DNA from 3 places in the Mycobacterium sp. NGS63 genome. Region 2 is predicted to be linked to each of the others. Evidence: riboswitches for the same ligand, from Rfam matches in the RefSeq annotation. Region 2 holds a riboswitch; each other region holds the start of a gene.
The links. Region 2 has a riboswitch for magnesium ahead of AC5Y4Z_RS15860 (hypothetical protein). Riboswitches for the same ligand answer to the same signal wherever they lie in the genome.
Positions count from the first base shown of each region.

Region 1: it holds a riboswitch for magnesium, as region 2 does, so the genes downstream of both, AC5Y4Z_RS02030 (Rv1535 family protein) here and AC5Y4Z_RS15860 (hypothetical protein) in region 2, are expected to answer to the same signal.
Region 3: it holds a riboswitch for magnesium, as region 2 does, so the genes downstream of both, AC5Y4Z_RS21400 (PE family protein) here and AC5Y4Z_RS15860 (hypothetical protein) in region 2, are expected to answer to the same signal.

Region 1 is NZ_JCALCJ010000001.1:413,316-423,636, reverse strand. It holds gene AC5Y4Z_RS02060 (DNA polymerase IV) at 1-1,010, opposite strand, end outside; gene AC5Y4Z_RS02055 (class I SAM-dependent methyltransferase) at 1,045-1,614, shown strand; gene AC5Y4Z_RS02050 (hypothetical protein) at 1,614-2,102, shown strand; gene AC5Y4Z_RS02045 (hypothetical protein) at 2,158-2,862, opposite strand; gene AC5Y4Z_RS02040 (hypothetical protein) at 3,369-4,235, opposite strand; gene ileS (isoleucine--tRNA ligase) at 4,257-7,361, opposite strand; gene AC5Y4Z_RS02030 (Rv1535 family protein) at 7,633-7,869, opposite strand; M-box (ykoK) riboswitch at 8,149-8,333, opposite strand; gene AC5Y4Z_RS02025 (TetR/AcrR family transcriptional regulator) at 8,413-9,051, opposite strand; gene AC5Y4Z_RS02020 (NAD(P)H-dependent flavin oxidoreductase) at 9,048-10,169, opposite strand; gene AC5Y4Z_RS02015 (carboxymuconolactone decarboxylase family protein) at 10,201-10,321, opposite strand, start outside.
Region 2 is NZ_JCALCJ010000005.1:377,631-387,951, forward strand. It holds gene AC5Y4Z_RS15830 (hypothetical protein) at 1-222, opposite strand, end outside; gene AC5Y4Z_RS15835 (nuclear transport factor 2 family protein) at 280-654, opposite strand; gene AC5Y4Z_RS15840 (rhomboid family intramembrane serine protease) at 751-1,626, shown strand; gene AC5Y4Z_RS15845 (SRPBCC family protein) at 1,638-2,099, shown strand; gene AC5Y4Z_RS15850 (SGNH/GDSL hydrolase family protein) at 2,319-4,295, shown strand; gene AC5Y4Z_RS15855 (O-methyltransferase) at 4,299-4,958, opposite strand; M-box (ykoK) riboswitch at 5,020-5,199, shown strand; gene AC5Y4Z_RS15860 (hypothetical protein) at 5,488-5,703, shown strand; gene AC5Y4Z_RS15865 (NRAMP family divalent metal transporter) at 5,741-7,519, shown strand; gene AC5Y4Z_RS15870 (NADP-dependent oxidoreductase) at 7,521-8,465, opposite strand; gene AC5Y4Z_RS15875 (hypothetical protein) at 8,599-9,228, shown strand; gene AC5Y4Z_RS15880 (L,D-transpeptidase) at 9,320-10,075, opposite strand; gene oxc (oxalyl-CoA decarboxylase) at 10,188-10,321, opposite strand, start outside.
Region 3 is NZ_JCALCJ010000009.1:47,959-58,279, reverse strand. It holds gene AC5Y4Z_RS21410 (PPE family protein) at 171-1,307, shown strand; gene AC5Y4Z_RS21405 (PPE family protein) at 1,323-2,459, shown strand; M-box (ykoK) riboswitch at 2,543-2,718, shown strand; gene AC5Y4Z_RS21400 (PE family protein) at 3,021-3,320, shown strand; gene AC5Y4Z_RS21395 (PPE family protein) at 3,339-4,496, shown strand; gene AC5Y4Z_RS21390 (PPE family protein) at 4,516-5,718, shown strand; gene AC5Y4Z_RS21385 (hypothetical protein) at 5,738-5,950, opposite strand; gene AC5Y4Z_RS21380 (DUF732 domain-containing protein) at 6,008-6,310, opposite strand; gene AC5Y4Z_RS21375 (DUF732 domain-containing protein) at 6,415-6,762, opposite strand; gene AC5Y4Z_RS21370 (extracellular catalytic domain type 1 short-chain-length polyhydroxyalkanoate depolymerase) at 6,938-7,855, shown strand; gene AC5Y4Z_RS21365 (DUF732 domain-containing protein) at 7,852-8,166, opposite strand; gene nei2 (endonuclease VIII Nei2) at 8,210-8,965, opposite strand; gene AC5Y4Z_RS21355 (ATP-dependent helicase) at 8,969-10,321, opposite strand, start outside.

The sequences.
Region 1 (10,321 bases), on a different contig from region 2:
CCCAGAAGGCGAATCGGCCCGACCTCGCGGGGGTCGAGCAGCAGCCGGCGGGCCACCGCGACCAGCGCGCCGGCCTCCGTCGTCGCGTAGGGCAGCGTGGCCGAGCGGGTCAGCGTGCTCATGTCGGACTTCTTCAGCTTCACCGTGACGGTGCGGGCGCCCCGGCCGTCGCGCAGCAGCCGTTGGTGGGCGTGCTCGGCGATCGGGTCGATCGCGTCGCGCAGCTGCTCCAGGCTGGTCAGATCGGCGGCGAAGGTGGACTCGGAGCTGATCTGCTTGGCCTCGGCGCGCTCGGCGACGGGCCGGTCGTCGATGCCGCGGGCCAGGCGATGCAGCGCCGGGCCGACCGTCGCGCCCAGGATGTTGGCCACCTCGACGTCGGTCAGCGCGGCCAGCTGCCCGATCGTCTCGATGCCGAGCCGGTTCAGCTTCTCCTCGGCGACCGGGCCGATGCCCCACAGCCGCCGCACCGGCAGCCCGTCCAGCAGCCGCTGTTCCTCGGCGCGCCGAACCACCCGTACACCATCGGGTTTGGCCAGCCCCGACGCGATCTTGGCGATCTGCTTGCCCGAGCCCGCGCCGACCGACGCCACCAGGCCGGTCTCGTCGCGCACCCGTCGCCGCAGGGCCTCGCAGAACGCCTCGACGTCCTCGGCCGACGCCCCGGCGAGTTGCGGCGGCTCACCGAAACCCTCGTCGTAGGACAGCTGCTCGACGACCGGCACGACGCTGCGCACGGTGTCGAACACCCGGCGGCTGGCCACCCCGTACACCACGCCGCGCGGCGGCAGCACCACCGCGGTCACGCCCACCAGCCGGCGCGCCTGGTGCATCGGCATCGCCGACCGCGCGCCGAACACCCGGGACTCGTAGCTGGCGCCGGCCACCACGCCCCGTCCGCCCAGGCCGCCGACCAGCACCGGCCGCCCCCGCAGGGTGGGCCGGGTGAGCTGTTCGACCGAGGCGAAGAACGCATCCATGTCCAGGTGCAGCACCCACCGGAACTCCACAACGCCAAATGGTATTGGGCTAGCGTCTTGGCGTATGGCGATGAACCTCTGCCACCGGCTGTGCTGCAACTCCAACCGCTGGGCCAAAGAGGTGGAAACCCACGTGTTGCCGACGGTCCTGGCCGGCGTGGAGCTGGGCGACAACACGCTGGAGATCGGGCCCGGGTACGGCTCCTTTCTGCGGGTGCTGGTCGACAAGACGACCAGGCTCACCGCAGTGGAGATCGATGCCCCGATGGCGCAGCGACTGCAGGAGCTCTACGGCGATCGCGCGCGCATCATCAACGGCGACGGCGCCGATACGGGGTTGCCGGACAACGAGTTCAGCTCGGTGGTGTCCTTCACGATGCTGCACCACGTGCCGACCGCCGAGCTGCAGGACCGGTTGTTCGCCGAGGCGTTCCGGGTGCTGCGTCCCGGCGGGGTGTTCGCCGGCAGCGACAGCGTGCCGTCGACGCTGTTCCGGATTCTGCATTTCCGCGACACCTGCAACCCGATCCCGCCCGGGACACTGCCGGACCGGTTGCGCGCGGCGGGTTTTCGCGATGTGGAGGTCGAGGTGGGCACGGGCACGCAGCGCTGGCGGGCGGTCAAGGCGGCGTGATGGGTGCCGACGCGTCGTCGCAATGGGAGCGCCTGCGCCACCAATGGAGCGAGCGGCTGGAACCCGGCGAGCAGGCCACCGTCCTGGCCTGGGCGTCGTTCACGCTGACGTTCGCCGGGCTGCGCGGGCTCACGCACTGGATCCGCGCCGGCCACGGGCCCTCGGGCGGCGGTATGTCGCTGGGGGGCAAGCACTTTCACCACTACAACCTCGGGATCGGGCTGTTGGCGACGGTGGCCGCGGTCGGTCTGCGCGGCACGGAACAGCAGCGACGGCACCCCGCGGCCGCGGTCGCGTTCGGTGCGGCCAACGCGATGATCGTCGACGAGTTGGCGCTGCTGCTGGACCTCGAGGACGTCTACTGGGCGCGCGAGGGCCGCGAGAGCGTCGACGTCGCCGTCGGCGTCATCGCGACCGGCGCGACCGTGGTGGCCGGCATGCCGTTCTGGCCGCACGCCCGTCGCGCGCTGCGGGCCCGCCGCGGCTAGTCCTTGAGCGCAAAGGGCGAGGCCGGATCATGTCCGGCCGCGCCCGGCGCCCCGCTCAGTGATGCTGCTGAACCGGCTGCTGCTGAACCGGTTCCGGGTGGATCGGCTGCTGACAGGGGATGCAGCCGGCGGGCCCGTGCACGATCGGCGGGTGGCCGCCGCCCTGCGGCGGCTGCGGCTGCGGCTGCGGCGGCTGCGGCGGCACCGGTATCGGGATGGGCACCGGGATCACCGGCGGGATGTTGACGGTGACCGACGGCGGGGGCGGCGGGGCGCCCGGGTCGACCGGGGCCGTTACCGGCGCCGGAACGGTCACCACCGGCGCTTCCGCCCCGCCGCCGGCCGCGGGTTGCCCGGCGTCGGGAGGCGTCGCCGCCGATGGCGGTGCCGGGGCCACCGGCGGCGGCGCGACCGGGCTGGGGGCCTGGGGCGTCACCGCGCCGACGCTGGAGTTCGGGACCACGACGGCCGGCTTCTGCTCCTTCGAACCCGACCCGTCGAGCAGCATCAGGCCAAGCCCGGAGGCCATCCCGACGGCGGCGACCACGGCCGCGGCCACCAGGGCGTTGCTGCCCCTCGACCGCGGCTTCGCGGTCACGGTCGTGGCGGGGAAGTCCTCGAATTTCGCGGGCTGCCACAGCGATCCGTCTTCGATCGCGGGGTCGCCCAGCGGGCTCGACGCCCAGGCCTCGGCGACGGTCAGGTCGTCCTGCGGGATGGCGGCGAATGTCGTCGACTGGAAGTCTTCGATGGTGCTCATGGTGTTCCTTAACTGTGGTCGCGGCCCCCGTTGGGCCGTCGTCACAGGTAGGAGCAGCCACCCCCGACGGGTCGGACACTTTTTCTGAAAAATCCGCCGCGAAAGTGCACCTACCGTGACCGGCTCTCGCGAAACGCCTCGCTAACCGCACCCTCGCGGCCCAACAGAGGCCACCCCTTCCGCGAACGTGCACCTACCGTGACCCGCTCTCGCGAAACGCCTCGCTAACCGCACCCTCGCGGCCCAACAAAGGCCACCCCTTCCGCGAAAGTGCACCTACCGTGGCCGACTCTCGCGAAATGGGTCGCTAACCGCACCCTCGCGGCCCAACAAAGGCCGCCCCATCCGCGAGAGTGCAACTACCGACACCGGCTCTCGCGAAACACCTCGCTAACCGCACCCTCGCGGTCCAACAAAGGCCGCCCCATCCGCGAGAGTGCAACTACCGACACCGGCTCTCGCGAAACACCTCGCTAACCGCACCCTCGCGGATCGGCAGAAGGCGGTCAGCAGAGCCCGGGGTGGCCCGCCGCCCGCAGCGCGTCGCGGGCTCGGGCCACGATGACATGCGGGCGATAGCGCAACAGGTCGGAACTCACGCGGACCAGCCGCCAGCCCCGGCGCTCGAGTTTGGCGGTGCGTTCGATGTCGTCGGCGCGGATGCGCGGGTCGGTCCAGTGTTGGGGCCCGTCGTATTCGACGCCGACGAGCCACTCCTCCCAGCCCATATCGATGCGGGCGAACGGCCAGCCCCACTCGTCCCCCACGACGATCTGGGTTTGCGGCCTGGGCAATCCGCCTCCGATCAGGACCAGCCTGGTGCGCGTCTCCTGCGGCGATTCGGCGCCGGCGTCGACCAGCGGCAGGACCCGCCGCAATTGCTTCAGCCCGCGCACGCCGCGGTGCGCGTCGATCAGCGGCGCAACGTCGTCGGCCACCAACCCAGTAGCCCGGGCGAGGGCATCAATCCGAATGACGGCGGTCTGAAACCCCGGGCGCCGACCGAGGTCGAACGCGGTGCGCGCGGGCGAGGTCACCGGAACGCGATCGGCCAGCGTCGTCTCACCGGCCAGCAGCCTCTCGTTGCGGGCAACGATCAGCGACGGCGGACGCTTGCGAGCGGTGATCAGCTCCGCCGGCGCGTGGGGATCGACCCACTTCGCCCCCAGCAGCGCGGCCGCCGAGTTCCCCGCGACGACGGCCTTCTTACCCGACCACAGCCACGCGGCCACCGCCCGCTCCTTCGCGGTCAGCGCGCTGCCGCGCCGTCGGTAGACATTGCGGTAGATCCGCGTACACGACCGTCGCAGTTCGTGCTCGGTGACGATCCCGGAACGCACGGCTTCGGTGCCGACGAAAGGCGTTGTCGTCATAACCCCCTCCGCGAGAGTGGGTCAGACTTTAGCGATCCGCACCCTTACGCCGTCACCGATCTTCACAGCGTCGGCGGGCTCGCCGAACTCGAAGCTGGTCGCCAGGATCTCCCGCGCGATGAGGTCGGCATGGACGCGCGCCCAGTCGGCGCGCTCGGCGGGCACCGACATCACCACGCCGATGCGATCCGAGACGTCCAGCCCGGTCGACTTGCGCAGTTCCTGCAGCTCGCGGATCCGGTCCTTGGCCCAGCCCTCGGCCTCCAGCTCCGGCGTCACCGTGCCGTCCAGCACGACCAGGCCGGACCCGTCGGGCAGGGCCGCGCTGTAATCCGGATCCGCCGCCACCAGGCGTGAGCTGTACTCCTCGGGCCGCAACACCGCGGGGCCGGCGCTCAGGGTGCCGTCGGGGTTGACGACGCCCTCGCCAGCCTTGACCGCCTTGATGGCGGCCTGCACATCCTTGCCCAGCCGCGGCCCGGCCACCCGCGCGTTGACGGTGAGCTCGAACCGGCCGTAGGCGTCGATCGCGTCGGTCAGCGCGACTCCCTTGACGTTGAGCTCGTCGGCGATCAGGTCGGCGAACGGCTCCAGCCGTCGCGGATCCTCCACGGCCACGGTCAGTTTCGGCAGCGGTAGGCGCACCCGCAGCTTCTTGGCCTTGCGCAGCGACGACGCCGCCGAACACACCTCGCGGACCTGATCCATCGCGGCGACCAGATCGGGATCGGCGGGTACCACGCCGTCGTCCGGCCAGTCGGTCAGGTGCACCGAGCGCTCGGACGTCAGGCCCCGCCAGATGATCTCGGTCACCGACGGCAACAGCGGAGCGGCCAGCCGCGCGGTCACCTCCAGCACGGTGTGCAGGGTATCGATGGCGTCGGCGTCTTCCTCCCAGAACCGCGAACGCGACCGCCGCACATACCAATTCGTCAGCGCCTCGGTGAACTGCCGCAGCTGCTCGCACGCGCCGGAGATGTCGCAGGTCTCCATCGACGCGGTCAGGTCGTCGCGCAGCTGCGCCAGCTTGGCGAGGATGTAGCGGTCCAGCACGTTGGCCGAATCAACCCGCCAGGTCCCGACTTTCGGCGCGTACAGCGCCAGGAAGCTGTAGGCGTTCCACAGCGGCAGCAGCACCTGCCGCACGCCCTCGCGGATGCCCTGCTCGGTGACGATCAGGTTGCCGCCGCGCAGGATCGGCGACGCCATCAAAAACCACCGCATCGCGTCGGAACCGTCCCGGTCGAACACCTCGGAAACGTCGGGGTAGTTGCGCAGCGACTTGCTCATCTTCTGGCCGTCGGAGCCCAGCACGATCCCGTGCGCCACACAGGTTTTGAACGCCGGACGGTCGAACAGCGCCGTCGCCAGCACGTGCAGCGTGTAGAACCAGCCGCGGGTCTGGCCGATGTACTCCACGATGAAATCGCCCGGATAATGACTGTCGAACCAGTCGCGGTTCGAGAACGGGTAGTGCACCTGCGCATACGGCATCGAGCCCGAGTCGAACCACACGTCGAGCACGTCGGGGATGCGCCGCATCGTGCTGCGCCCGGTGGGGTCGTCGGGGTTGGGGCGGGTGAGCTCGTCGATGTAGGGCCGGTGCAGGTTGGTGGGTCGCACCCCGAAGTCGCGCTCCAGCTCGTCGAGGCTTCCGTAGACGTCGATGCGCGGATGGGCCGGGTCGTCGGACTTCCACACCGGAATCGGTGTGCCCCAGTAGCGGTTTCGCGAGATCGACCAGTCGCGGGCGCCGGCCAGCCATTTGCCGAACTGGCCGTCCTTGACGTGCTCGGGATACCAGGTGATCTGCTGGTTGAGTTCGACCATGCGGTCGCGGAACTCGGTCACCGCGACGAACCACGACGACACCGCCCGGTAGATCAGCGGATTGCGGCACCGCCAGCAGTGCGGGTAGGGGTGCTCGTAGGTTTCGTGGCGGACCAGCACCGCGCCGTTGGCCGCCGCCGGGCCGCTGCCGTTCTTCAGGTCGCGAATGATGTGCGGGTTGGCGTCAAAGACGTGCTGCCCCTGGTAATCCGGGACCGTCGCATCGAATCGGCCGTTGGAGTCGACCGGCGTCACCGGCGCGATGCCGGCCGCCTCCCCGACCGCCATGTCGTCCTCGCCGTAGGCCGGCGCCATGTGCACGATGCCGGTGCCGTCCTCGGTGGTCACGAAGTCGCCGGGCAGCACCCGAAAAGCGTTGGGCGCGTCCAGGAAATACGCGAACGGCGGCAAATACTGCATCCCCAGCAGCGAAGAACCGCTGTAAGTGCCCAACACCTCGGGCTCTTCACCGAGCTCGCGCGCGTAGGCGGCCAGCCGCGCCTCGGCCAGCACGAAGCGCCGCTCCCCCACCCGCACCTGCGCGTACGTCACGTCCGGGTTGACGGCGACGGCGAGGTTCGACGGCAGCGTCCACGGCGTCGTCGTCCAGATCAGCAGATAAGCCCCGTCGAGCGGGCCGCCGACCACCTTGAAACCGACGGTCAGCGCCGGATCCTGGCGGCTCTGGTAGACGTCGTCGTCCATCCGCAATTCGTGATTGGACAACGGGGTCTCGTCGCGCCAGCAGTACGGCAGCACCCGGTAGCCCTCGTAGGCCAGGCCCTTGTCCCACAGCTGTTTGAACGCCCAGATCACCGACTCCATGTAGGACGGGTCCAGCGTCTTGTAGTCGTTGTCGAAGTCGACCCAGCGCGCCTGGCGCGTCACGTAGGCGCGCCACTCGTCGGTGTAGCGCAACACCGATTCGCGGCACGCGTCGTTGAAGGCGGCGATGCCCATGGCGTCGATCTGGGACTTGTCGGTGATCCCGAGCTGGCGCTCGACCTCCAGCTCGGCGGGCAGCCCGTGGGTGTCCCAGCCGAAGCGGCGCTCCACCCTGTAGCCGCGCATGGTGCGGTAGCGCGGCACGATGTCCTTGACGTAGCCGGTGAGCAGGTGCCCGTAGTGGGGCAGCCCGTTGGCGAACGGCGGCCCGTCGTAGAACACGTACTCCGGGGCGCCGTCGCGGCGCGCGATGCTGGCCCGGAAGGTGTCGTCGCGGTCCCAGTAGTCGAGAACCTCGAGCTCGAGCGCCGGGAAGTCGGGCGCCCCACCGGCCGGCTTGGGGTAAGTCACAGCGTCGTCTCCCTGTGCCACTTAGCTGGCCGGGGACGACGACGCGCCAGGTGCGCGAGCGCCGCGGTACCACCCCGCTTGCCGCGCTGGCGCGCGGCCGCTCATCGACGGCTGTGACGGGCCTACCCGTTCGGTTCTACTGAGCCGGTGCGGCTGTTCTTCCGAAGGCTCCCCGGTGATGGCCGGATCGACGCCAATGCATCAATACTACGAAATCGTGCACCCCGAGGGGTTACCTGGCCTCAGGGAAAACCTGGGGCCGGGAAGCCCCTCAGGTCTGGACTTCGAGCAGGCCGACGCGCCACAGCGCCGCGTACACGTGGCGCACACCGATGCCCAGCAGGTGCGCGGCGCCGTCCACCAGCGGGTCGCGGATGATGATGGTCCGGCTTTCGACCCGGGGCGCCGCCTGCTCGGGCGCCGCGGTGTCGTCGCGCACCACCGACAGCTTGGGGGCGGGCACCACTTCGTCGTAGTCAACTACGGGGTCGTGCGGGAATGCGGTCATGATCGTCTCCTAGAGCGGAATCGCAAAACGAGCGTTGAATGGACTGACGTTGCCCGTCCCGTTGCGGTTCCGATCCCAAAACGCTTGGCCGCGAAGCTGAAAGCTAGCCGCGGTCGTCGCGCCGGAGACCGGATCGGGACGAGACAAAGCCCGGACTTCGACCCGGACTGTCGCTGGAACTCATGCGTCCCTCACCTCCTCGACGTCGCGACGGCGCGCGGCTGCCCGCGCGATCTACACGCATCACAAAGGAGTACAGAAACCGGCGACCGCCGGTAAACCGCACCCCTCTCGTCAGAGCTTCGGCACTACACGACGTGTCCTGCCCGGAAAAACAAACCGAGCCGGAAGCCACCTGGGCTCAACCCTTAAGCCGGGAGGAGCTGTCCTGACCCGGGGCGTCTTTGGACGTTCGGGGTCAGTGGCCTGTATTCGTGTAGACGCCTCACCTAACGAGGTGCTACCCGACCGATGATGCACGACGGGCATGGCGCGGTCAAATCCCCCCGGGCGCCGTGTCCGAATCTTTACGCAAGCCTTGCGTCACCCTCGCGGGCGCAGCCCGTCGAGCACCAGCGCGACGACGAAATCGGCCACCTGAGCTGCGGTGACGTCGTCGTCGGTGGTCAGCCGCCGGTGCGCCAGCTGCCCGACCAGCGCCGCCAGCGTGTACGCCACCATGCGCGGCGGCGCGGCCACCACCTCGCCGCGCTCCTGGGCGGCGACGATGAAGGCTTCGATGTCGTCGATGAACCGCTCGTAGATCCCGCCGAGGTGCTTTTCGAACCGCTCGCCCAGTGCGTAGGGGTCGCGCAGCAGCAGCTTGACGGTGGCCTTGTCGGATTCGAAGAACTCCAGCGTCGCCCGCACGGCCACCCGAAGCGGTTTTTCGTCGCCGAAGTTCTCCGCCGGCACGCCGAGGGCGGCCAGCGCCGACGCGACATGGCTGCGCAGCGCGCCCTCCTCGGCGGCCATCAACGCGTGAAACAGCTCGTCCTTGGAGTCGAAGTACCAGTAGACGGAGCCGTAGGCGAGCCCGGCCCGCTTGGCGATGTCGGCGATCGTCGTCGCATGAAAACCCTTGCGCGCGAACACTTCTTTGGCCGCGGCCATGATCTGCTCGCGCCGCTGCGACTTCTCCTCGTCGCTGACCGCGCGACGCCGCCGGGTCGCGCTGGTCACGTATCGACCAGGCCGTCGAGCCGCCCGATGGTGTCGATGAACTCCTCCACCATGTCCAGCACCACCGAGCGCGTCGGGCGGACCCGGTCGAGCGAGCCGACGACCTGGCCGACGAAGTAGGTCGCCAGGTCCCGGGCCCGGGAGTCCGGGTGCGTCGCGGCCTGGTTGATGCGCACCTGGGAGTCGGTGACGAGCGCGGTCTGCAGCGGCATCCCGAGGGGGTCGGGGGTGTCCGCGCGCGCCCATTCGTCGGTCCAGGCGGTGCGCAGCATCCGCGCCGGCTTGCCGGTCATCGACCGCGACCGCACCGTGTCCGACGAGCTGGCCGTCAGGAACTTCTCCTTGACCGCCGGCGTCGTCTCTGCCTCTTCGGTGGTCAGCCACACCGACCCGCACCACACGCCCTCGGCCCCCAGCGCCAGCGCGGCGGCGACCTGGCGGCCGCGCGCGATGCCGCCGGCCGCCAGCACCGGTACCGGGGCCACGGCGTCCACTACTTCGGGGACCAGGACCATGGTCGCGACCTCGCCGGTGTGCCCGCCGGCCTCGGTGCCCTGCGCGACGATCAGGTCGACGCCGGCGGCGGCGTGCCGCTGCCCGTGCCGGGTGGTGCCGGCCAGCGCGGCCACCAGGACGTCGTGGCCGTGGGCCCGCTCGACGAGGTCGGCGGGTGGCGGCCCCAGCGCGCTGGCGATCAGCCGGATGTCGTGGGCGAACGCGACCTCGAGCAGCGGCTCGTAGCCCTTGGGCGAGATGTTGAGGGAGCCGGGCACCCGGTGGTCGTCGGTGCGCGCCGGGATGCCGTAGCGAGCCAGGATGTCGTCGACGAACGCCCGGTGCTCCTCCGGCAGCAGCTCGGAGACCTGCGCGGCGTCGATCCCGCCTTTATCGGCGCCGACGTACTTGGGCGGCAACAGCAGGTCGACCCCATAGGGCTTGCCGCCCGTCTGCTCCTCGATCCAGGTCAGCTCGCTGTCCAGCCGCTGGGGGCTGTGCGCGACGGCGCCCAGGACGCCGAACCCGCCGGCGTTGGTCACCGCGGCCACCACGTCGCGGCAATGGCTGAAGGCGCAGATAGGAAACTCAACGCCGAGCAGTTCGGCGGCTCTGGTTCGCATTTTCCGACGCTAAGAGTTACTGACTGATAAGTCAATCGAGAGCGGGCCGGGGCGATTCGCCGTCCGGCGGCCAGCTCGAGACACCCTGTTCCAGCGGCACCTCGAGGCTGTGCAGGATCGACGCGATCATCCGCCACGCCCCGATGGCCGTC
Region 2 (10,321 bases):
CAGAATTCGGTGGTTCGCCCTACCGACGTGATAACCGGCCGGGAAAGACTTCTCGATGACCTGCAACTGGTGGTCGATTCGCGACTCGAGCTCGAGAACCACGCAGCTGTCGCTGAGGGTTTTCGCTTCGAGAACTATGTACCGCTGACCACAATCGGTGATCGGGTCGCCCGAGTGCAATTTCTCGACCGGCACCGACTCCGGTGTTCCGTCCGCCTCCATCCATGACACGTTAGGTCAATTCGACGGGTGAGGGAATAGCCCGCGCCGCGGGGCGCGCTACGCGCCGGCCGCGCCCGGTTGCTTGAAGAACACGCTGACACGAGAGATCAGTCCGCCCGCGTCGCGCTCGAATACGAGGCATTCGGGCCAGGTGGCCACGGCGCCGTCGATCTCGAACGACTCGCTCAACTCGACATAGGACAGGCGATCGTCGACGTGCGAGACGCGGGTGACGTCCAACCGGTGGCCGCTGAGGTTGGTGATCACCTTGCGCAGGTAGGCGACGTAGTGCTGCTTGCCCTCGACGGCGTCGCAGAAGGGGCCCTCCCGGGTCAGGCCCTCGTCGGCGATGGTCGTGGCCAGGCCGTCCCAATCGTGTGCGGCCAGGCACTTGAGGTAGCGCTCCACCACACCGGCGCCGGTGTCAGTCACGGGGTGACCTCACGAAAGACACAGTAAGGCAGCGCGGTGGCGCGCGGAATAGCGCGGAAATCACCGAGAAGGCGACGACACGGCGAGAATGATGCGATGAGTGCACCGCGCCGGCCGGAGTCGACGGCGCCGACCTGCTACCGGCATCCCGATCGCCAAACTCACCTGCGCTGCAACCGCTGTGAGCGCTACATCTGCGTCGACTGCATGCGCACCGCCGCGGTCGGCCACCAGTGCGTGGAGTGCGTGCGGTCCGGGGCGCGCACGATTCGCCGGCCGCGCGCCCACTTCGGGGGTCGGCAGCGGTCGGGCTCGCCGGCGGTCACCTACGCGCTGATCGCGGTCAACGTCGCGGTTTTCGTCGCGCAGCTGGCGTCGGGGGGCCTGGAACAGCACCTGACCCTGTGGCCACCGGCGGTGGCCGACGGCCAGCTGTATCGACTGGCGACGGCGGCGTTCTTGCATTACGGCGCAATGCATTTGCTGCTGAACATGTGGGCGCTGTACGTCGTGGGCCCGCCGCTCGAGATGTGGCTGGGCCGACTGCGATTCGGCGCGCTGTACGCGTTGAGCGGGCTGGGCGGCTCGGTGCTGGTCTACCTGCTGTCGCCGCTGAGCACCGCGACGGCGGGCGCGTCGGGCGCGATTTTCGGGCTCTTCGGCGCGACGTTCGTGGTGGCCAAGCGGCTCACCCTCGACGCCCGCTGGGTCGGCGCGGTCATCGTGATCAACCTGATGTTCACCTTCGCCGCCCCGGCGGCCGGTTCGCAACCGATCAGCTGGCAGGCGCACGTCGGCGGGCTGGTCACCGGCGGAGTGGTGGCCGCGGCCTACGTCTACCCGCCGGCCCCGCGGCGCAACGCGGTGCAGGCCGCGGTGACGGTCGCCGCCGTGGTGGTGTTCGCGGCGCTGATCTGGTGGCGCACAAACGATATCCTCGCGGAGTTCGGTGGGCATCTTTATCTGCGCTGACGGAGGTTCTTATGACCTGGTGGGTCGCGCGCTCCGAGCACACGCTGTCCGAGGACGTGCCCGCGCCGCCCGGCGACGTCCGCGACTTCTACGTGGATCTGGACAACATCAAGCTCGTCCACCCGCTGATCGTGTCGGTCCAGCCGACGTCGCGCACCGAAACTCCGGAGGGCTACCGGCAGAGCTATCGGGTGGTCGACCGGATCCCGTTGGGGCCGTTCACCATCCGGATCACCTACCGCGCGCGCCTGGATGTCCGCGCCGGCGGCGAGGTGCTGACCGAGGCCGACCAGTCGCCGGGGGTCCGCCTGCGCGGAACGGTGAGCTTCACGCCGATCGACGGCGGCACTCGCGTCACCGAGCGGATACGGATCGCCGCGCCCCGCCCGTTGGCGCCGACGACCACGCGCGAGGCCGTCAAGGCGCACCAAGAGATGCTGGCGGGCATCCGGCGGCACTTCGAGTCCGCCTGACCCCCGCGTGTCGTCTGCCGAATCCGGCCGCGTCGAAATTAGGCTTGCTGCGATCAAGAGGAGGGGCAGCGACGTATCGGCAGCAACTTTGGCGCCGGACGAGGTGGTCAGGGCGCGCTAGCGGAGGACTCTGAGCCGGGCGGGAGGCACCCCGCCCCGGCCCGTGCTGCCCGCAAGCCGCGCTGGGTTGCCCCGGTCCGCCGCGCCGGCCGGCTCGCAATCTGGGACCAACCGGACCGGCGCAGCGGCATTCCCGCGCTGGATGGGCTCCGCGCGATCGCGGTCGCGCTGGTGCTCGTCGGGCACGGCGGCATCCCCGGCGTGGGCGGCGGTTTCATCGGCGTCGACGTCTTCTTCGTCCTCAGCGGGTTTTTGATCACCTCGCTGCTCCTCGACGAGCTGCGGCGCACCGGCCGCATTGAGCTGACCGGCTTTTGGATTCGGCGGGCGCGACGGCTGCTGCCGGCGCTGCTGTTGATGGTGCTCAGCGTGGGCGCGGCCCGCGAGCTGCTGCCGGCCCAGGCGCTGACCGGGTTGCGCGACGACGCGATCGCGGCCTTCCTGTGGGTGGCGAACTGGCGGTTCGTGGCCCAGAAGACGGACTACTTCACCCAGGGTGCCCCGCCGTCGCCGCTGCAGCACACGTGGTCGCTCGGGGTGGAGGAGCAGTACTACTTCGTGTGGCCGGTCCTGCTGATCGCGGTGACCCTGCTGTTGGCGGCGCGAGCCAGGCGCTACTTCAGGCGGGCCACCGTGGGCGGCGTACGGTTCGCCACCTTCGTGATCGCCACCGTGGGCGCCCTGGCGTCCGCCGCGATCGCCATCGCCCTGGCGTCCGACAGCACGCGTGACCGGATCTATTTCGGCACCGATACCCGGGCGCAGGCGCTGCTGATCGGCTCCGCGGCCGCGGCCCTGCTGGTGCGGGACTGGCCGTCGATGAACCGCGGCTGGTGCCTGATCCGGACCCGGTGGGGACGCCGCGTCGCCCGCCTCTTGCCGCTGCTCGGCGTGGCGGGGCTGGCGGCGGCGACGCACTACGCGACCGGCGCGGCCGCCGAGTTTCACCACGGCCTGCTGATCGGGGTCGCCATCTCGTCCGTCCTCGTGATCGCCCCGGTGGCACTGGAGCAGCGCGGGGCCGTCGCCCGCATCCTGGCGCTGCGTCCGCTGGTGTGGGTGGGCACCATCTCCTACGGCGTCTACCTGTGGCACTGGCCAATCTTCTTGGCCCTCAACGGGGAACGCACCGGCTGGTCGGGTCTGCCGCTGTTCGCCGTCCGCTGCGCCGCCACCGTGGTGGTCGCGGCCGCGTCGTGGTGGCTGATCGAACAACCGATCCGCCGCTGGCGGCCGGTGCGGGTGCCGCTGTTGCCGCTGGCGGCGGCGACCGTGGCCAGCGCCGCCGCGGTGACGCTGCTGGTGATTCCGGTGGGAACCGGGCCCGGCCTGCGCGAGGCGGGCCTGCCGCCGGGCGTCTCGGCCGTCGCCGCGGTGTCCCCCTCACCGCCCGGCGGCGCCCGCCCGGCGCCGCGGGATCCCCACCGGCCCTTCACGGTTTCGGTGTTCGGCGACTCGATCGGATGGACGTGGATGCACTACCTGCCCCCGACGCCGGGGTTCGCGTTCCTCGACCACACCGTCATCGGCTGCAGCCTGGTGCGCGGCACGCCCTATCGCTACATCGGCCAAACCCTGGAGCAGCGGCCGGAATGCGACGGCTGGCCCATCAGGTGGTCGGCGCAGATCGCCCAGGACCAGCCGGATGTCGCGCTGCTGATCATCGGCCGCTGGGAGACGGTCGATCGGGTCAACGAGGGGCAATGGACCCACATCGGCGACCCGACGTTCGACGCTTATCTCAACGGTGAGCTGGAGCGGGCGCTGAACATCGTGGGCTCCACCGGTGTTCGCGTCGTCGTGGCCACCGTGCCCTACAGCCGGGGTGGCGAAAAGCCCGACGGGCGCTTGTATCCGGAGGACCAACCCGACCGGGTCAATCTCTGGAACACCATGCTGCGCAAGACGGTTGCGCACCATCGAGGAGTCCAGATCCTCGATCTGAACAAAAAGCTCGGTCCCGACGGCGTTTACACCGCCAAGGTCGACGGCATCAAGGTGCGCAGCGACGGCGTCCACCTCACCCCGGAAGGGGTGAAATGGTTGACGCCGTGGCTCGAGGAATCCCTGCGATAGCGCCTAATCGCCGGTGCGACAGCTGATTTCCATGCTGTCGCTGTCCCGGACGTTGAAGTTGAAGCTCACGTATCCGTTGGCCGGGTTGCGCACGCGGTCGAGGTAGGGCTGGGTGTCCGCGGCGTTGGCGTTGTCGGCGACCACCAGCGCGCCGGTCGCCAGGCGCGGCTCGAGCAGCTCGATCACCGGCAGGTACAGGTCCTTCCAGCCGTCGAGCAGGACGAAGTCGACGGGCCCGTCCAGGTCGGCCAGCGTGGTCAGGGCGTCCCCCTCGAGGATGGTGATCGCGTCGGCCAGACCGGTCTCGGCGAAGGTCTGCCGGGCCGCGGCGATTTTGGTGTTGCTGAGCTCGGTGGTCACCACGCGGCCGGCGCCGTTGTCGCGCACCGCCGATGCCAGGTGGACGGCGGAGATTCCGAACGACATCCCGAACTCGACCACCGTCGCCGGCCGGGTGGCGCGCACCAGCGCGTAGAGCAGGCGCCCGGCCTCCGGCGTCACCGGGATGTAGAACTCGCTCATGGCCTCCGCGCGCTCCTGCGCGCTCATCGGGCGGTCGAAGTCACCGTGCCGCTCACGCAACTTCGACATCTGATCCCTGGTTTCGGCGTACATCCGGTCGAGCACCGTCGCGACCTTCGGGTCCTGCAAAGTGTTGGCCATGCCGTCGAGGGTAGGCGCCCAGCGTTTGACGGGCACAAGGGCGCAGGGCAAGATGGTCGTGCAAGCACCTCGGTAGGTGAGGCGTCTGCACGGATACAGGCCACTGACCCCGAACGTCGAGAGACGCCCCGGGTCAGGACAGCTCTTCCCGGACCCAAGGGTTGAGCCCAAGTGGCTTCCGGACATCGATTGAGTCCGGATACGCCGTGCAGTGCCGAAGCTCCGACGAGAGGGGTGCGGTCGGCGGCCTGCCGCCGGTCATTCGTGCCTCTTCCGTTCAGGTGAGTGTGACGACACCCGCGTGTGTCCCGGCCGTGAGGAGGTGAGGGCGAGATGAGTCCCGGCGACAGTTCCTATCCGAAATCCGTCTTGTCCCGATCCGGTTCCGGCATCCTTTGCGCCGCCTGAACTTTCCCTGGACGCCCGTCGGCCCCGCGCGGTGAATCCCCGCGCGGCTCGCGGGAAGCCGGGGTGCAGTCGGCGCTCTGAACCACACGAGCCGATCGGGCCCTCCGACAGGGGAAAGATCATGGCTTTTGTTGTCACGCACCGCTTTACCGGCCTCAAGGGGGGCCAGGGTGGTTCGATGCTGCGCGTCGGCCGGCTGTTGGCCGGCAAGCTGCACGCCCGCAGCGCCCTGACTCCGCAGGAGCGGGCCAACCTCTACGTCTCGCGGACGCCGATCGCGGTCGTCACGGCCTCGCTCGGCGGGCATCCGTCGGAGCGCGCGAGCCACCACCGGTAGTTTGCCACGCGAACTCGTTGAGATAACGGAGAATTCGATGCCTTCGAGCTCCACCCGGCTAGGCCGGAGCGCGGCCTCGGTACCGGACACCCGCCCCCGGGTGTCCGGTCAGGCCGTGCTGGACTCCGCGCACGCCGGCGACATCGTCGGCGCTTTCGGCCGCATCCGCCGCGACGACACCGGGGGTTTTGACGGTCGCTGGCGGCGCCTGCGGACGCTGATGGTCATCACCGGTCCCGGCCTGATCGTCATGGTGGGCGACAACGACGCCGGCGGCGTCGCCACCTACGCCCAGGCCGGGCAGAACTACGGAATGGGCCTGCTGTGGACGCTGGTGCTGTTGATCCCGGTGCTGTACGTGAACCAGGAAATGGTGCTGCGGCTGGGCGCGGTCGCCCGGGTCGGACACGCGCGGCTGATCTTCGAGCGCTTCGGAAAGTTCTGGGGGGCCTTCAGCGTCGGGGACCTGTTGATCCTCAACGCCTTGACCATCGTCACCGAATTCATCGGTGTATCACTGGCACTCGGATTCCTGGGCTGCCCGAGGATCGTTGCGATCCCGGCCGCGGCCGTGTTGTTGTTCGCCGTGGTGGCCGGGGGCTCGTTCCGGCGCTGGGAAGCGTTGATGTTCCTGCTGATCGCGGTGAACGTGCTGATCATTCCGATGGTGCTGCTGGTGCATCCCACCCTGAACGGCACCGCCGGTGGGCTGCTGCCGCACTTTCCCGGCGGGCTCGACTCCACCGTGCTGTTGCTGGTCGTCGCGATCGTGGGCACCACGGTAGCGCCGTGGCAGTTGTTCTTCCAGCAGTCCAACGTGGTGGACAAGCGCATCACGGCGCGCTGGATCCCGTACGCGCGAGCCGATCTGGTCATCGGCATCGTGGTGGTGATCGTCGGGGCGACGGCCCTGATGGCGGTGACGGCCTTCGGGTTGGCCGACACCGCCGACGTGGGCGCCTTCGCCGACGCCGGCGCGGTCGCATCCGCCCTGTCCACCCACCTCGGCCACACCGTCGGCGTCCTGTTCGCGATCATCCTGCTGGACGCGTCTTTGATCGGGGCTAACGCCATCGGGCTGGCCACGACCTATGCCATCGGTGATGCGATGGGTAGGCGGCACTCGCTGCACTGGAAGATCCGCGAGGCGCCACTGTTTTACGGCGGCTACGCGTTGTTGCTCGCGGTGTCGGCCGCGGTCGCGTTCAGCCCCGACCACATCCTGGGCCTGGTGACCCAGGGCGTGCAGGCGCTCGCCGGCGTCCTGCTGCCGTCGGCGACGGTGTTTTTGGTCCTGCTCTGCAACGACCGCGCCGTGCTCGGCCCATGGGTAAACACCGTGCGGCAGAACATCATCGCGTGGACCATCGTGTGGTCCTTGGTGCTGCTGTCGCTGGCGCTGACCGCGACCACGTTCTTCCCTGGCCTGTCCACATCCACCATCGAAACGGGTCTCGCCGTCGGCGCGGCCGTCGGCATCGTCGGCGGCGCGGTCGCGATCGTCGCCGGCCGGCGGCATCGCGACCTGCGCAATGCGGAGGCCATCGTGGGGACGCTCGGCGGCGGCCTGGATCCCGAACAGGTCGACGAGCTCGACGACACCCCGCTGCTGACGCGCGCCGAACGCCGCGCCCTCCGCCAACAGGACCGGGCGAGCTGGCAGACACCCGACCTCGCCACGCTCGACCGGCCGGCCATGTCGCCGATCCGGCGCTTGGGGCTGTTGACGCTGCGCGGCTATCTGGTGGTGGCCGTCGCGTTCGTGATCATCAAGATCGTGCAGACCGGCGTCGTCGGGCCGGCCATGTCGTTCTGAATCAGTACGAATCGGCCGGCAGCAGAACGATTTTGCCGCGCGTGTGCCGCTTCTCGAGTTCCTCGAAGGCGTCGGCGACCCGGTCGAGCGGATACGTCGCGGCGATCTCGAAGTCGATGGCGCCGGAGGCGACCAGGTCGGCCATCTCGGCGAGCACCTCCGGTGTCGACGCGTCCACGCTGCCCTCGGTCTTGGCGCCGACTTCGCCGGCCTTCTGGAACGAGATGATGGTGTCGATGCGCTCGGGCGCGACGCCGAGGTCCACGGCCAATTGGACGTAGTCCGGCCCGAACAGGTCGATGAACGCGTCGATCCCGTCGGGCGCCGCCTCGCGCAGCCGCTCGGCAAGTCCGTCTCCATAGGCGATCGAAGTGACGCCGTGGGCGCGCAGCCACTCGGCGTTGCCCGGCCCGGCGATGCCCAGCACCTCCGCCCCGCGGCGGACCAACAGCTGCACGACGAGGCCGCCGACCCCGCCGGCGGCGGCCGACACCGCGACCGTGTCGCCGGCTCGCGGTGCGACCGCGCGCACGGCCGCATACGCCGTCGCGCCGACAACGTACAGCGAACCCGCCACCTCCCAACTCAATTGGGGAGGTTTGCGAATCAGCTGATCGACAGGGACGGCGGTGTGGGTGGCGTGGCTGGACCGGCGGAAGCTGAACCCCAGTACCTCGTCGCCGACGGAGAACTCGGTGACGTCGGGCCCGACGGCGGTCACCACGCCCGCGAGGTCGCTGCCCTCCCCGGAGGGGAACGTGGCGGGGAAGATCTCGTGCATCGCGCCACTCCGGATGGCGGCCTCGCCGGGGTTGATCCCGGCGGCGCGGACCTCGACCACGACCTCGCCCGGCCCGGGGGACGGCATCTCGACATCGGTCACGTACAACACGTCGCGGCCCCCGTAGCGGTCGAACCGTACGGCGCGTGCCTTGCCAGCCGTCATCCTGTGCTCCTCCACCCCGAACGGCCCGTGCCCACGCCAGCATAGGCGCGAACCCCGTCCTTGTTCGTTCCGGCGTTTCGCAGTAGCGTCAGGCGCCGCGGCCCAACTGTGGATCGACGCGGAAGGAACGCTCATGGAGCTCGCCCGGATCACCGTCGCCGGCTGGGCGGTCGCGACGATTGTCGTCGGCACCGCGGCCACCGCGTGCGGCGGTGACCACGAAACCTTGGCGCCCCCCTCTTCGACGACGTCCGCCACCGCCGCCACCACGTCGGGCGGTTCGGTCACCAGCCCATCACCGGGCCAGCCGGGCCAGCCCACCGACTACAGTTCGTTGCTGATCAAGGCGAGCGACATCGGCGGAGATTTCACGACACCCCAACCGCCCGTACAGAATCCGAACAACGCGGCCGGCGTCGCCCAGCTATTCGCCAGCCCCGACAACAGCAGGCGCATCGGGGTCACCATCCTGATCGTCGCCGATCCCGCGGTAATACCGGCGGGGATCGACAACACCAAGACCAACTACGCGGGCAAGGTCAGCGGCACGTGGCAACCGGTCGACGTCGGCGCCAACGGTTTCATCATCTCTGGCACTTCGCCGGGCAATTCCCAAGCGGTGACGGTGTTGTTGTTCAGCGAGGGCAAGGCGATCGTGAACATGGAATTCGACAGCGCCCCCAACGATCCCATCGATCCGGCCGTGGCGACCGACATCGGCCGTAAGCAGGACGCGGCGATCAAGGCCGGACTGCCGAGCTAGCGAACGCTCCCCGGCGCCGAACGTCGAGTTGTTGCGGGAAAATTTGCGAAATCGCGCAACAAGTCGACGTTGGCTGAGGAGTCGACGGGCGTCAGGCCACGACCTCGATGGGATCGCCGACGTTGACCTGGTTGAAATACCACGCGGCGTTGTCCGGGCTGAGGTTGATGCAGCCGTGGCTGACGTTGGCGTGGCCCTGCGAATCGACCGACCACGGCGCCGAGTGGACGTAGACACCGCTCCAGGTGACCCGCACCGCGTACTGGGCGGTGATCTTGTAGCCCTCGGGCGAGCTCAGCGGGATGCCGATGGTCCGCGAGTCCATCACCACGGTGCGCTCCTTCTCCAGCGCCGTGAAGTTGCCGATCGGGGTCGGGCGGCTGGGCTTGCCCATCGACGCCGGCATCGTGCGCAGGATTTCCCCGTTGCGGCTGACGGTGAAGGTGTGCCCGGACAGGCTGGCGACACCGAGAAACGCGTCACCGGTGTCATAGCCCGTCGTCAGCGCCTGCACCCCGACCGAGACGTGGGTGTGAGCGGGCCAGTAGTGGTTCGGAACCCACTGCACGACGTTGTTGTCGAGCCACTCGAAATGGCCCGGCATCCGGACCGGCGACGTCACGCGGATGGACCGCTCCGCCGCGACGCGGTCGGTGACCGGCGCGGTGAATGTGACCACGACCGGGTGCGCCACGCCCACCACCGCGCCGTTAGCGGGCGAAACTGAGGCAACTCCGGGGACCGGGTTGGGCAGCGGCATCGAGGCCACGCTGCGCGCACCGCTGCCCAACGCGCCCATGCCCGCGATCGCTACCATTACGAATAGATAACGAACCGCTCGGCGCATGGCGTTCATCCTTCGGGATGGTTCAACGGACACAACGATATTCTACCTGGCGGTCGGTCCATTGCGTTTCCCAGCAAACACTGGCGGGTTCGCTGGGCCGCCGCCGGCGCGCTCAGGTCGTGGCCGCGCCGGCCGGGTTGCGGCCGGCCAGGTGGCCGCTTTCCACGCCGGCGGCCGGGTCCAGCTCGCAGTCGATGACCGACGGCCCCCCCGACGCGATCGCCTCGGTCAGCGCCGAGCGCAGCT
Region 3 (10,321 bases), on a different contig from region 2:
TGCGTATCGCTTCGCCCGCCAGCGCCACCGGTATATCGTTCGTCTCATCCGTTACCAACGGGGGAAGGATCCGGTACGTGGGGCGCCGACGCGCAATGTTTTCGCTATTGTCGCGGCGCGGTCAACGCGACGTTCCGGGGTCGTTCCCCGCATAGGGGATGTGAGATGTCATGGATTTGCTAGCGCTGCCCCCGGAGGTGACCTCCACCCTCATGCACTCGGGGCCCGGAGCCGGCTCGCTGATCGAGGCGTCGGCCGCGTGGCAGCGCGTGGGCACCGAGTTGGAGAACACGGTCAGCACGTACACCTCGGTGGTGAACGCGCTGATGGAGTCGTGGAGCGGCCCCTCGTCGACGGCGATGCTGCAAGCCGTCCAGCCCTACATCACCTGGCTGCGCGGCACCGCGCAGCAGTCACAGCTGATGGCGTCCTCGGCGCAGGCCGCCGCGACGGCGTTCAACGCCGCGCGCTCGGCGGTGGTCCCGCCCGCCGCGGTCAGCGCCAACCGGACGCGGCTGTCCCAGTTGATCGCCACCAACCGGTTCGGCAGCAACCTTCCGGCCATCGCGGCGACCGAGGACGAGTACCAGGCCATGTGGGCGACCAACTCCGCGGCCCTGACGCGCTATCAGGCGGCCTCGACGCAGGCCACCGAGCTGCCGGGCTTCTCCTCGCCGCCGCCGATCGCCGACCCCGCCGCGACGGCCGCGCAAGCCACCGCCGCACCGGCCGCCGCCGCCCCGGCGGCATCGACCCCGATCGGGGACTTCCTGACGTCGGTCCTGAGCACCCCGTTGGGCTTCGACCCCAACCAGGGTTGGTTCGGGCTGGCGAATACCTATGCCAACCAGTTCATCTCGTCCGGCTTCCCCATCAACCTGCTCAGCTACGTCGCGCAGAGCACGTCGGCGCAGGCCCTGCAGAGCGTGGGCAGCGACGTCGGTCAGGGCCTGGCCGAGGGGGAGTCGGCGCTCGGGGCGTCGGAGATCGGCCTCGCCAGTGCGATCAAGGGCATGGGATCGGCGCCGGCCGCGTCGCTGGGCGTCGGCGTGTCCCTGGGAAAGCTGACCGCGCCGCCCGCCGTGGTGGGACTGTTACCGGCCGCCCAAACGCCGGTCCAGCTGGCGTCGGCGGCGTCACCGCTGGATGCCGGGGACGCCGGGTTCGGCATGCTCCCGCCGTTGATGCCGCCGCCCATCTCGGCGGGTAGTGGCTGGCGAAAGCGCAAGCAGCCCAAGGCCGAGGAACTCGAAATCGGCAAGCAGGTCAAGGGTTCGGTGATCCACCCGCCCCCGTCAGCAGGATAGAGCCGGCCCGACGTCATGGATTTTCAGACGTTGCCCCCCGAGGTCACCGCGGCGCTGATCCACTCGGGGCCGGGCGCGGGGTCGCTGATCGAGGCCTCCGCGGTGTGGCAGCGGCTGGGCATCGAGGTGGAGGACGCTCTGCCCAACTACGCAACGGTGCTGTCGTCGCTGACCGAGGCCTGGCAGGGCCCGTCCTCGCGGGCGATGATGGCGGCCGTCGACCCCTACGTCACCTGGCTGAGCACCACCGCGCACCAGTGCGAGCAGCTCGCCAACTCGATGCGTGTCGTCGCCACGGCATTCGAATTAGCCAGCCGCACAGTCGTTTTCCCCGTGCAGGTCAGCGCCAACCGGACCCGGCTGGCGCGGCTGATCGCCAGCAACTGGCTCGGGACCAACAGCGTGGCGATAGCCGAGACCGACGCCCAGTACGAAGGCATGTGGGTGAACAACTCGGCGGCGATGTATCGCTACGCGGCGACGTCGGCGCAGGCCACCCGGCTGCCGCAGTTCGCGTCGCCGCCGGCGATCGCCAATCCGGCTGCGGCGGGCGCGCAAGCCGGCGCCGCGTCCGCAGCCGCGGCCACCCCGGCGGCATCCACACCCCTGGGCGACTTCCTGACGTCGATCCTCGACAGCCCCGGCGGCTTCAACCCCCACGACGGCTGGTTCGGATTGGCCAATACCTACGCCAATCAGTTCATCGCCAGCGGGTTCCCCATCAACATGCTCAGCTACCTGGCGCAGAGCAATACCGCGCAGGCGCTGCAGAACGTCGGCAGTACCCTGGGCCAGGGCCTGAGCGAGGGCGCCTCGGCCCTGTCGGCGGCCGGCGCGGACCTGGCCGGCGCGGTCAGGTCCGTCGGCTCGGCGCCGACGGCGGCGGTGGGCGTCGGGGTTTCGATGGGCAGGCTGATCATGCCCCCCGCCGCGGTCGGGATGCTGACCGCTTCCCAGACGCCGGTGCAGCTCGCCTCGGCGGTATCCCCGCTCGCCGCAAGCGAATCCGGGTCGCCCTTCATGCCGCCGCCGATGATGCCGCCGGTGACGCCGCGCGACAAGCGCAAGCGCGAGGGCCGCGACTATGACGACATCGAATACGGGCTGGAGCTCAAGGGCACCTTCATGACCCGCCCGCCCTCGGCCGGTTGAAGCCGAAAGTCACTGCGTCAAGCGTTGAATCGAGTGGTGCTTAGGGTTGACGCACTAGCCCGCGGGTGCAACGATTGCCGTTGCAAGCACCTCGCTAGGTGAGGCGTCTGCACGGACACAGGCCACTGACCTCGAACGTCGAAAGACGCCCAGGGTCAGGACAGCTTTTCCCGGATTAAGGGTTGAGCCCAAGTGGCTTTCGGCTCCATCGAGCCGGATACGCCGTGTGGTGCCGAAGCTCTGACGAGAGGGGTGCGGCGCCCGGGCGTTGTCACCCGGGTCCTTCTCCCCGGCATGCACTGTATGGCATCCCCGTGTGCCCTGGCTGTAAGGAGGTGAGAGCGAAATGAGTCCCGACGACAGTCCGTATTCCAGATCGACCATTTCGTTGCGAACCGAACCAGGCACCGTTCCGGCAGCCTGAACGGCTCACCTCGACACCTCTCGTCCGCAAAGTAGTCGGCAGCTCGACGTCCGGTTGCGTTGCGGTCAGAAGCCCTATGTCGCTTTCGATTTCGTGGTCGCAGGCTTTGCCGCGCCCAATTTGTCAGGAGAACTCCCATGAATTTTGTCACCGCCCGGCCGGAATCGCTGGCCGCAGCCGCGACCCGCCTGCAGCAGATCGGCTCCACGCTGGCCGCCCAGCACGCCGCCACCGCGGCCCCGATGACCGGCGTAGTGCCCGCGGCCGCCGATGAGGTGTCGCTGGTGACCGCGGCTAAGTTCGCCGTGCACGCCCAGACGTTCCAGACACTGGGCGCTCAAGCCGCCGCGATGCACGAGCTGTTCGTCTCCACCTTGGAGACCAGCGCCGGATCGTATGCGGCCACCGAGGCGGTCAACGCCGCCGCGACCCGCTGAGCGCTCGAGGAGCGAGCGATGATCGACTTCGCGGCGCTGCCGCCGGAAATCAACTCGGCCAGAATGTATTCGGGGCCGGGATCGGCGCCGATATTGGCCGCCGCTTCGGCCTGGAACACCATGGCCGCCGAAATGCGTTCCGCCGCAGCTTCTTACGGCTCGGTGATCGCCGAGCTGACCGGCCAGGGCTGGTTCGGCCCGTCGTCGCTGTCGATGTTGGCGGCGGCTACACCGTACGTCGAGTGGCTGAGCAACACCGCCACCCAGGCCGAGCAGACTGGCACACAAGCCCACGCGGCCGCGACCGCGTACGAGGCGGCGTTCGCCATGACCGTGCCGCCCGTGGTCGTCGCGGCGAATCGCGCCCAGCTCGCGATGCTGGTCGCGACCAACGTCTTCGGGCAGAACACCCCCGCCATCGCGGCCACCGAGGCCCAGTACGCCGAGATGTGGGCGCAGGACGCCGCCGCGATGAACGGCTACGCCGGCGCCTCGGACGTCGCATCGGCGTTGTCACCGTTCAACACGCCACAGTCCGCCGCCAGCGCCGGTGGAATCGCCAACCAGGCCAACGCCGTTGCGCAGGCGGGCCAAACACCCGCGGGCACCGGCGGATCGGCGCTGTCGTGGCTGGAAAGCCTGCTCGCGACCGGTTCGGACCCGTCCTCCCCGTTCTACAACCTGGCGCAGTTGGTGAACGGAGGCTCCGGATCGTCGCTCTACAGCTTCTTCAATTCCAATTTCGTCAGCACCGGCATCGTCAACGGGGCGCTCGCCGGTGGCCCGTTCAACCCGGAATTCATCCTGCAGACCATCGCCGGGTTCAACTTCATGTTCGGCAAAGGAGCCGCTACCGCGGGCATGGCGGCGGCGAACGCCGCTGTCCCCGCCTCCGGCGTGCTGGCCTCCGCCGGGTTGCCCGGAGCGGGTGCCGCCGCGATGGGCCATGCGCGGCTGGTGGGGGCGCTGTCGGTGCCGGGAACCTGGGCGTCGGCGGCCAACGTGAGCCCCGCCGAAGCGGCGCTGCCGGCCACCGGCCTCGACATCGGCTCGGGCGGGCCCGGCGGGCCGGGGGCCTACACGCCGATCGTGGGCGCGGGCCGCAGGCTGCGCCGGGCCATCCCCAAATACGGGTTCCGCCCCGTCGTGATGCCGCGGCCGTCGGCCGCCGGATAAGAGACTCGAGGAAACCACCATGATCGACTTTGCGGTATTCCCACCGGAAATCAACTCCGCCCGGATGTACTCCGGTCCCGGCTCGGCGCCCATGCTGTCCGCGGCCGCCGCATGGAACACGATGGCCGCCGAAATGCGTTCGGCGGCCGCGGAATACGACGCGGTGATCGCCGGGCTGACCGGCGAAGGCTGGTTCGGTCCATCGGCGATGTCGATGGTGGCCGCGGTTGCGCCGTACCTCGAGTGGCTGAGCGCCACCGCCGCCCAGGCCGAGCAGGCCGGCTCCCAGGCCAACGCGGCCGCGGCCGCCTTCGAGCAGGCGTTCGCCGTGACGGTGCCCCCCGCGGCGATCACGGCCAACCGGGACCAACTGTCAAACTTGTTGGCCACCAACGTTTTCGGTCAAAACACCGCGGCGATCGCGGCCACCGAAGCCCAATACGGGGAAATGTGGGCCCAGGATGCCGCCGCGATGAACGGCTACGCCGGCGCCTCGAGCGCGGCGACACAGTTGACACCGTTGAGCGCGCCGAACTCCGGCGGCGCATCGGGCGGCGGTGCGGCCAAGCAGGCCAACGCGGTCAGCCAGGCGGCCACCACGCCGGCGGGCACCGCGCAGTCGACGGTGTCGTCGCCGTTTTCGAACGTGCTGGGTCAACTCGAAGAGGTGATCGCGCCGGGTTCGAACCAGGACAAGACCGGGCTGGCCGGGATCCTCAACGACCTCAGCGGGTCCAACGGCGCGCTGCTGGGGGGCTCGCTGTCCAATGCGTCGATCGGCAACTTCACCAACGCGTTCACCACCAGCGGCTTGCTGAACCCGACGTCGATGATCGACTCGGCAACCGCGTTCAGCTTCCTCGAGCCGGGGTCCAACGCGCTGGGCGGCGCGTCGGAGACGTCGAGCGTGGCCGCGCTCGGCCAGCCGGTGACGCTGGCTTCGGCGCGGATGGGGAGCGCAAACCTGGTCGGGGCCCTGTCGGTACCGCCGAGCTGGAGCGGTTCCGAGGCGGCGATCAGCCCGGCCTTTGCGACGACCCGCATCGGGGCGGGCGCCTACCAGAGCCTGAGCGGCACCGAAATGGTGATGCAGGACGTCGGACCGATGGGCATCCCGGGCGCGCCGTTGGGGGGGATGGCCGACGCGGCCGACGACGAGTTCAGCGCCCCCGTCTACGGATTCCGCCCCCGCGTCTTGGGCCGCCCGCCGGCCGCGGGTTGACCTGAATCGACGCCGAAAGTCACTGCGGCGCTTGGCCGGCCGGCACCCCGGACAGGCCGGCCGAAATGCCCCGGTCGATCTGGTCCGCGACGGAGGACCCGTCGCTGGAAACCGTTTGCGAGCAGGCGCAGCTCAATTCGTTGAAGACGCTGGGGTCGGCGCCGGCCGGTGCGGCCCCCGCCAGCGCGGCGCCGACCGCAAGGGCCGCGCCGACAAGGAGTTTCGGTGCCACCCCGAAATTTTAGGCAGCCGATTGTCGCGTCCCCGCAAGCGCGGCGTTGCGATTTCGTTAAGACGCGTGCTTCGGGCAGTACGCGCGGATGCTCGCGCCGACGAAGTAGCCGGCGTGGTAGCCGTCCAGATCGGTGTTGCCCATGACGGTCTGGGCGACTTGGCTCGGGGTCTTGCCGATGTCGAGTTCGTCGCAGACCTCGTGGCCGGCGACGACGGCCTGCTCCGGGGTGCCGAAGTGGATACCCTTGGCGTTCAACGCCGCCAGGAACGCGTCGTCGCTGGCGTCGGCGTGCGCGATCGGGACCACCGCCACCGCCAGGGGGGCGAGTGCGGCCGTCAGGACACGGGCGCTTCGCATGTCGCATCCTCCCTCGCGGCGCAGTCGGCACTCAGCTTCGCACAATGCGACCAGGGCTGAATTGCAATCGCGGCAACTGCCGCAAAGGGATGGGCGTTGAGCCGTTACGACGGGACGTCGGCGTACTGCGGGCAGTAGGCGCGCTCGGCGAGGGCGACGAAGAACCCGGAGTGGTCGCCGTCCAGGGTGCTGCTGTTCATCACGTCCAGCGCGATCTGATCCTGGGTCTTGCCCATGTCGAGCTGGTGGCAGACGAGGTGGCCGGCCGCGATCGCGGACGCCGGCGCCTCGTGGGCGATGCCGTTGGAGTGCAGCACCGAGATGAACGCGTCATCGGTGCCGTCGGCGTGAGCGGCCGGGGCCAGTGGACCAAGAAGCGCGACCGCCGGAACGAATCCGGCGGCCAACACCGACAACAGGGGGCGGAGCCTGCGCGTACGGGTGTTCGGCATGCCTGCAGACTCGCCCACAAAGGTTGCGAGCAGGTTACGGCTGTGCATCGTGTAATGGTCGCGGACGTTTCCAACACCGCAAATAATTAGAAACATCGCGACATTAAATCGGCGCGCGGTCTGCGCGATCGGCCCGCCTCCCGCGATCCACGGCCGCGCTCGGTAGCTTGACGGCATGCCGTATACGCGCTGGTTGTCGCTCGCCATGCTGGCGATGTGCCTGGTGGGGTGTGGTGCGCGTCACGTGGCGGCGGCCGGCGCCCGGGACCTGTCCGGCACGTTGCGGTCCGGCGGCATGGACCGCACCTACGCGCTGCACCTGCCGCCCGGCGATCCGGTCGGGCTGGTGCTCAGCCTGCACGGGGGCGGCGGCACCGGCAACGGCCAGCGCGGCCTGACCGACTTCGACACCGTGGCCGACGCCCACGGCCTGGTGGTGGCCTATCCCGACGGCTACGACAAGAGCTGGGCCGACGGGCGGGGGGCGTCGCCGGCCGACCGCCACCACGTCGACGACGTCGGGTTCCTGGTAGCGCTGGCGGGCAAGCTGCAAAGCGACTACCACATCGCGCCGGGGCATGTCTTCGCCACCGGGATGTCCAACGGGGGCTTCATGTCCAACCGGCTGGCGTGCGACCGCGCCGACGTCTTCGCCGCGATCGCGCCGGTGGCGGGCACGCTGGGCTCGGGCGTGGCCTGCCATCCGTCGCGCCCGGTGGCCGTGCTGGCCGCGCACGGAACCGCCGACCCGCTGGTGCCGTTCAACGGCGGGAAGGTGCGCGGCCGCGGCGGGGTCAGCCACGCGATCGCGGCCACCAGCATGGTGGACACGTGGCGCTCGGCCGACGGCTGCCAGGGCGACCCGTCGTCGCAGGTGTTACCCAACGTCGGGGACGGCACCGTCGTCCACCGCTTCGATTCCACCGCGTGCGCGGCGCCCACCGCGGTGGTCTTCTACCAAATCGACAACGGCGGGCACACCTGGCCGGGCGGCAAACAGTATCTGCCCCAGGCGATCATCGGGCGCACCTCGCGCGCCGTGGACGCCTCGGAGGTCATCGCCCAGTTCTTCCTCGCCCACGCCCGCGACTAGCGGTACGCGGGGCAGTACGCGGCGATGGCCGCGCCGACGAAGTACCCGGCGTGATAGCCGTCCAACTGGCTGTTGGTCATCACCTCGTTGGCGATGTCCGGCTTCTGCTTGCCCATGGCCAGTTCCTGGCAGACCTCATGCGCCGCGGTGAGCGCGGCCTGCGGCGATGAGAAGTCGATGCCCCGGGCCTTCATCGCGTTCAAAAAGGTGTTGTCCATGGCGTCGGCGTGCGCGGCCTGGCCGGGCCCTCCCGCGACGCCGAGCAGCGCCAGGGCCACGGCTAGGCCGGCCAGCAGCGCACGGGGGGTCACCCCGCGATCATCGCACGCCGGGCACCGGCGCGCGAAAGTTCGCTCAACGCTGGCACGACGGGCACCAGTACGTCACCCGCTCGCCGCCGTCGTCGTAGCGGATGCGGGTGCCGCAGCGACGGCAGGGCTGCCCGGCGCGCCCGTACACCCACAGCTGCCGGCCGTGCCGGGTGTCGCCGGTGGTGCAGCGGTTCCAGCGGAACCGGTTGACCCACAGCATGTCTCGGGCGCGGGACACCAGCCGGCGCGGATCGGTGACCTCGACGACCGGCGCGGTGGGCAGGTGGCCGGCGACGAAACACAGCTCGTTGCAGTAGACGTTGCCGATGCCGGCCAGCACCCGCTGGTCCAGCAGCGCCTCGCCGAGCGGGCGGTCCGGGCGCGCGGCCAGGTTGGCCGCGGCCCGCACCGGGTCCCAGTCCGGTCCGAGCAGGTCGGGCCCCAGGTGCGCGACGGCGTCGCCGTCGCGGTCGCGCTCGAGGATCTCCAGCACCCCCAGGTCGACGCCCACGGCGCGAACGCCGCTGGCTTCCAGCACGATCCGCGCCCGGTGGTCCACCTTCACCGGCCGCTTGCCGACCCGCCAGCTGCCGTCCATCTTCAGGTGCGAGTGGATGCTGGCCGGCCCGACGCGGATGAACAGGTGCTTGCCGCGGCTGAGCGCCTCGTCGACCACCTGCCCGGTCAGGTCGACGGTGGCGAACCGCGGCACCCGGACGTCGCAGCGCGTCAGCGTGCGCCCGGCCAGGTGTTGGCGCAACATGGCCGCGGTGTGCCAGACGGTGTCACCTTCGGGCATGGTTCACCGCAACCGCATCCCCCGTGGGGTCCGGGCGAATCCGGCTTCGGAAAGCGCGGTGAGCGCCGCCTGCGGCGCGCCCGGCTGCAGCGCCGGCGTCCCGTCGACGCGTTCGACCAAGATCGACGCGACCCGGCGGGTGGCGACCAGCTCGGCCAGCGCCCCCGCCGCCGCCCGGTCGGCGGCGGGGTCGTCGGTGAACGTCAGCAGCGAGCGCCCGCCCCGCTCCAAAAACCAGGCCAGCCCGCCGTCCACCAGCACCACGAGCGCGCCCGCCTTGCGGCCGGGCCGGGCCCCCGGGGCCTCGGTATCCCCGTTGGCTGCCGGCCAGGGCAGGGCGGCGCCGTACGGGTTGGCCGGGTCGGCGGCGGCCAGCGCGACGGCCCGGTACTCCGGTCGCTCCGGGTCGATCCCGTCGCTGTAGCTGCGCAGCCGGTCGACGGTGGACGCGACGGCGAACTGGGCGCCACCGAGCGACTCGACGAAATAGCCGCGCTGGCACCGGCCGGCCTCCTCGAAGGTGCTCAGCACCTTGTACAGGGTGGCGAAGCCGCCCGGCACGCCCTCGTTGGCCACGGCGCCCCTGGTGAGCACGCCGTGGCGGGCCAGCAGCAGCTCGGCCTGGTAGTGCGCGCGCACCGTGGAATCGGGCTCCGGGGCCGGCAGCGCCGACCACCGCCCGGCCACCGCCGGGTCGGCGCTGCGGTGCTGGGCGTGCGCGACGGCGTAGCGGCTCAGCCGCGGCGGCCGGTGCGTGCGGTGCGCCGGCTGGGACCGCTTGCGGGCGCCCGCGCCGGCCAGCACCGCGCGCACCGGCGCGAACGTGTCGCCGGTGACCCAGCCGGCCCAAATCAGTTCCCACAGCGCCTCTTTGAGCGCGGCTTCGGTGATGCCGTCCTGGCCGAGCTGGCGGAAGAAATACGCGCCGCCGCCGGCCAGCGTGTCCAGGATCGCGCGGTGCACGTCGGTGAGGTCGAGCGCGGCGGGCCCGGCGAGGGTCGGCGGCGCGGAGTCGCTGGCGTGCAGCGCGATCCAGCCGTCGCTGCCCGAGATCGATCCGGCGCCCGACCAGGTGACCTCGCCGCTGGCCAGCAGCTCGTCGAGCAGCGCGGGGGAGTAGTCGCGGACCCGCGGGGCCAGCACCAGCGGTTCGAGCGCCGACGCCGGCATCCGCACGCCGGCCAGCTGGTCGATCGCGGCGGCCAGGCCGTCGAGACCGGACGTGGCGCCGGCGCCCACGTGGTGCCAGGCCGGCAGGAACCGCCCGTAGGCGGCGGTGCTCACCGGCTCCACCTGCGCTCGCAGCGCCGCCAGCGACCGTCGCCGCAGGATGCGCAGCACGTCGGCGTCGCACCA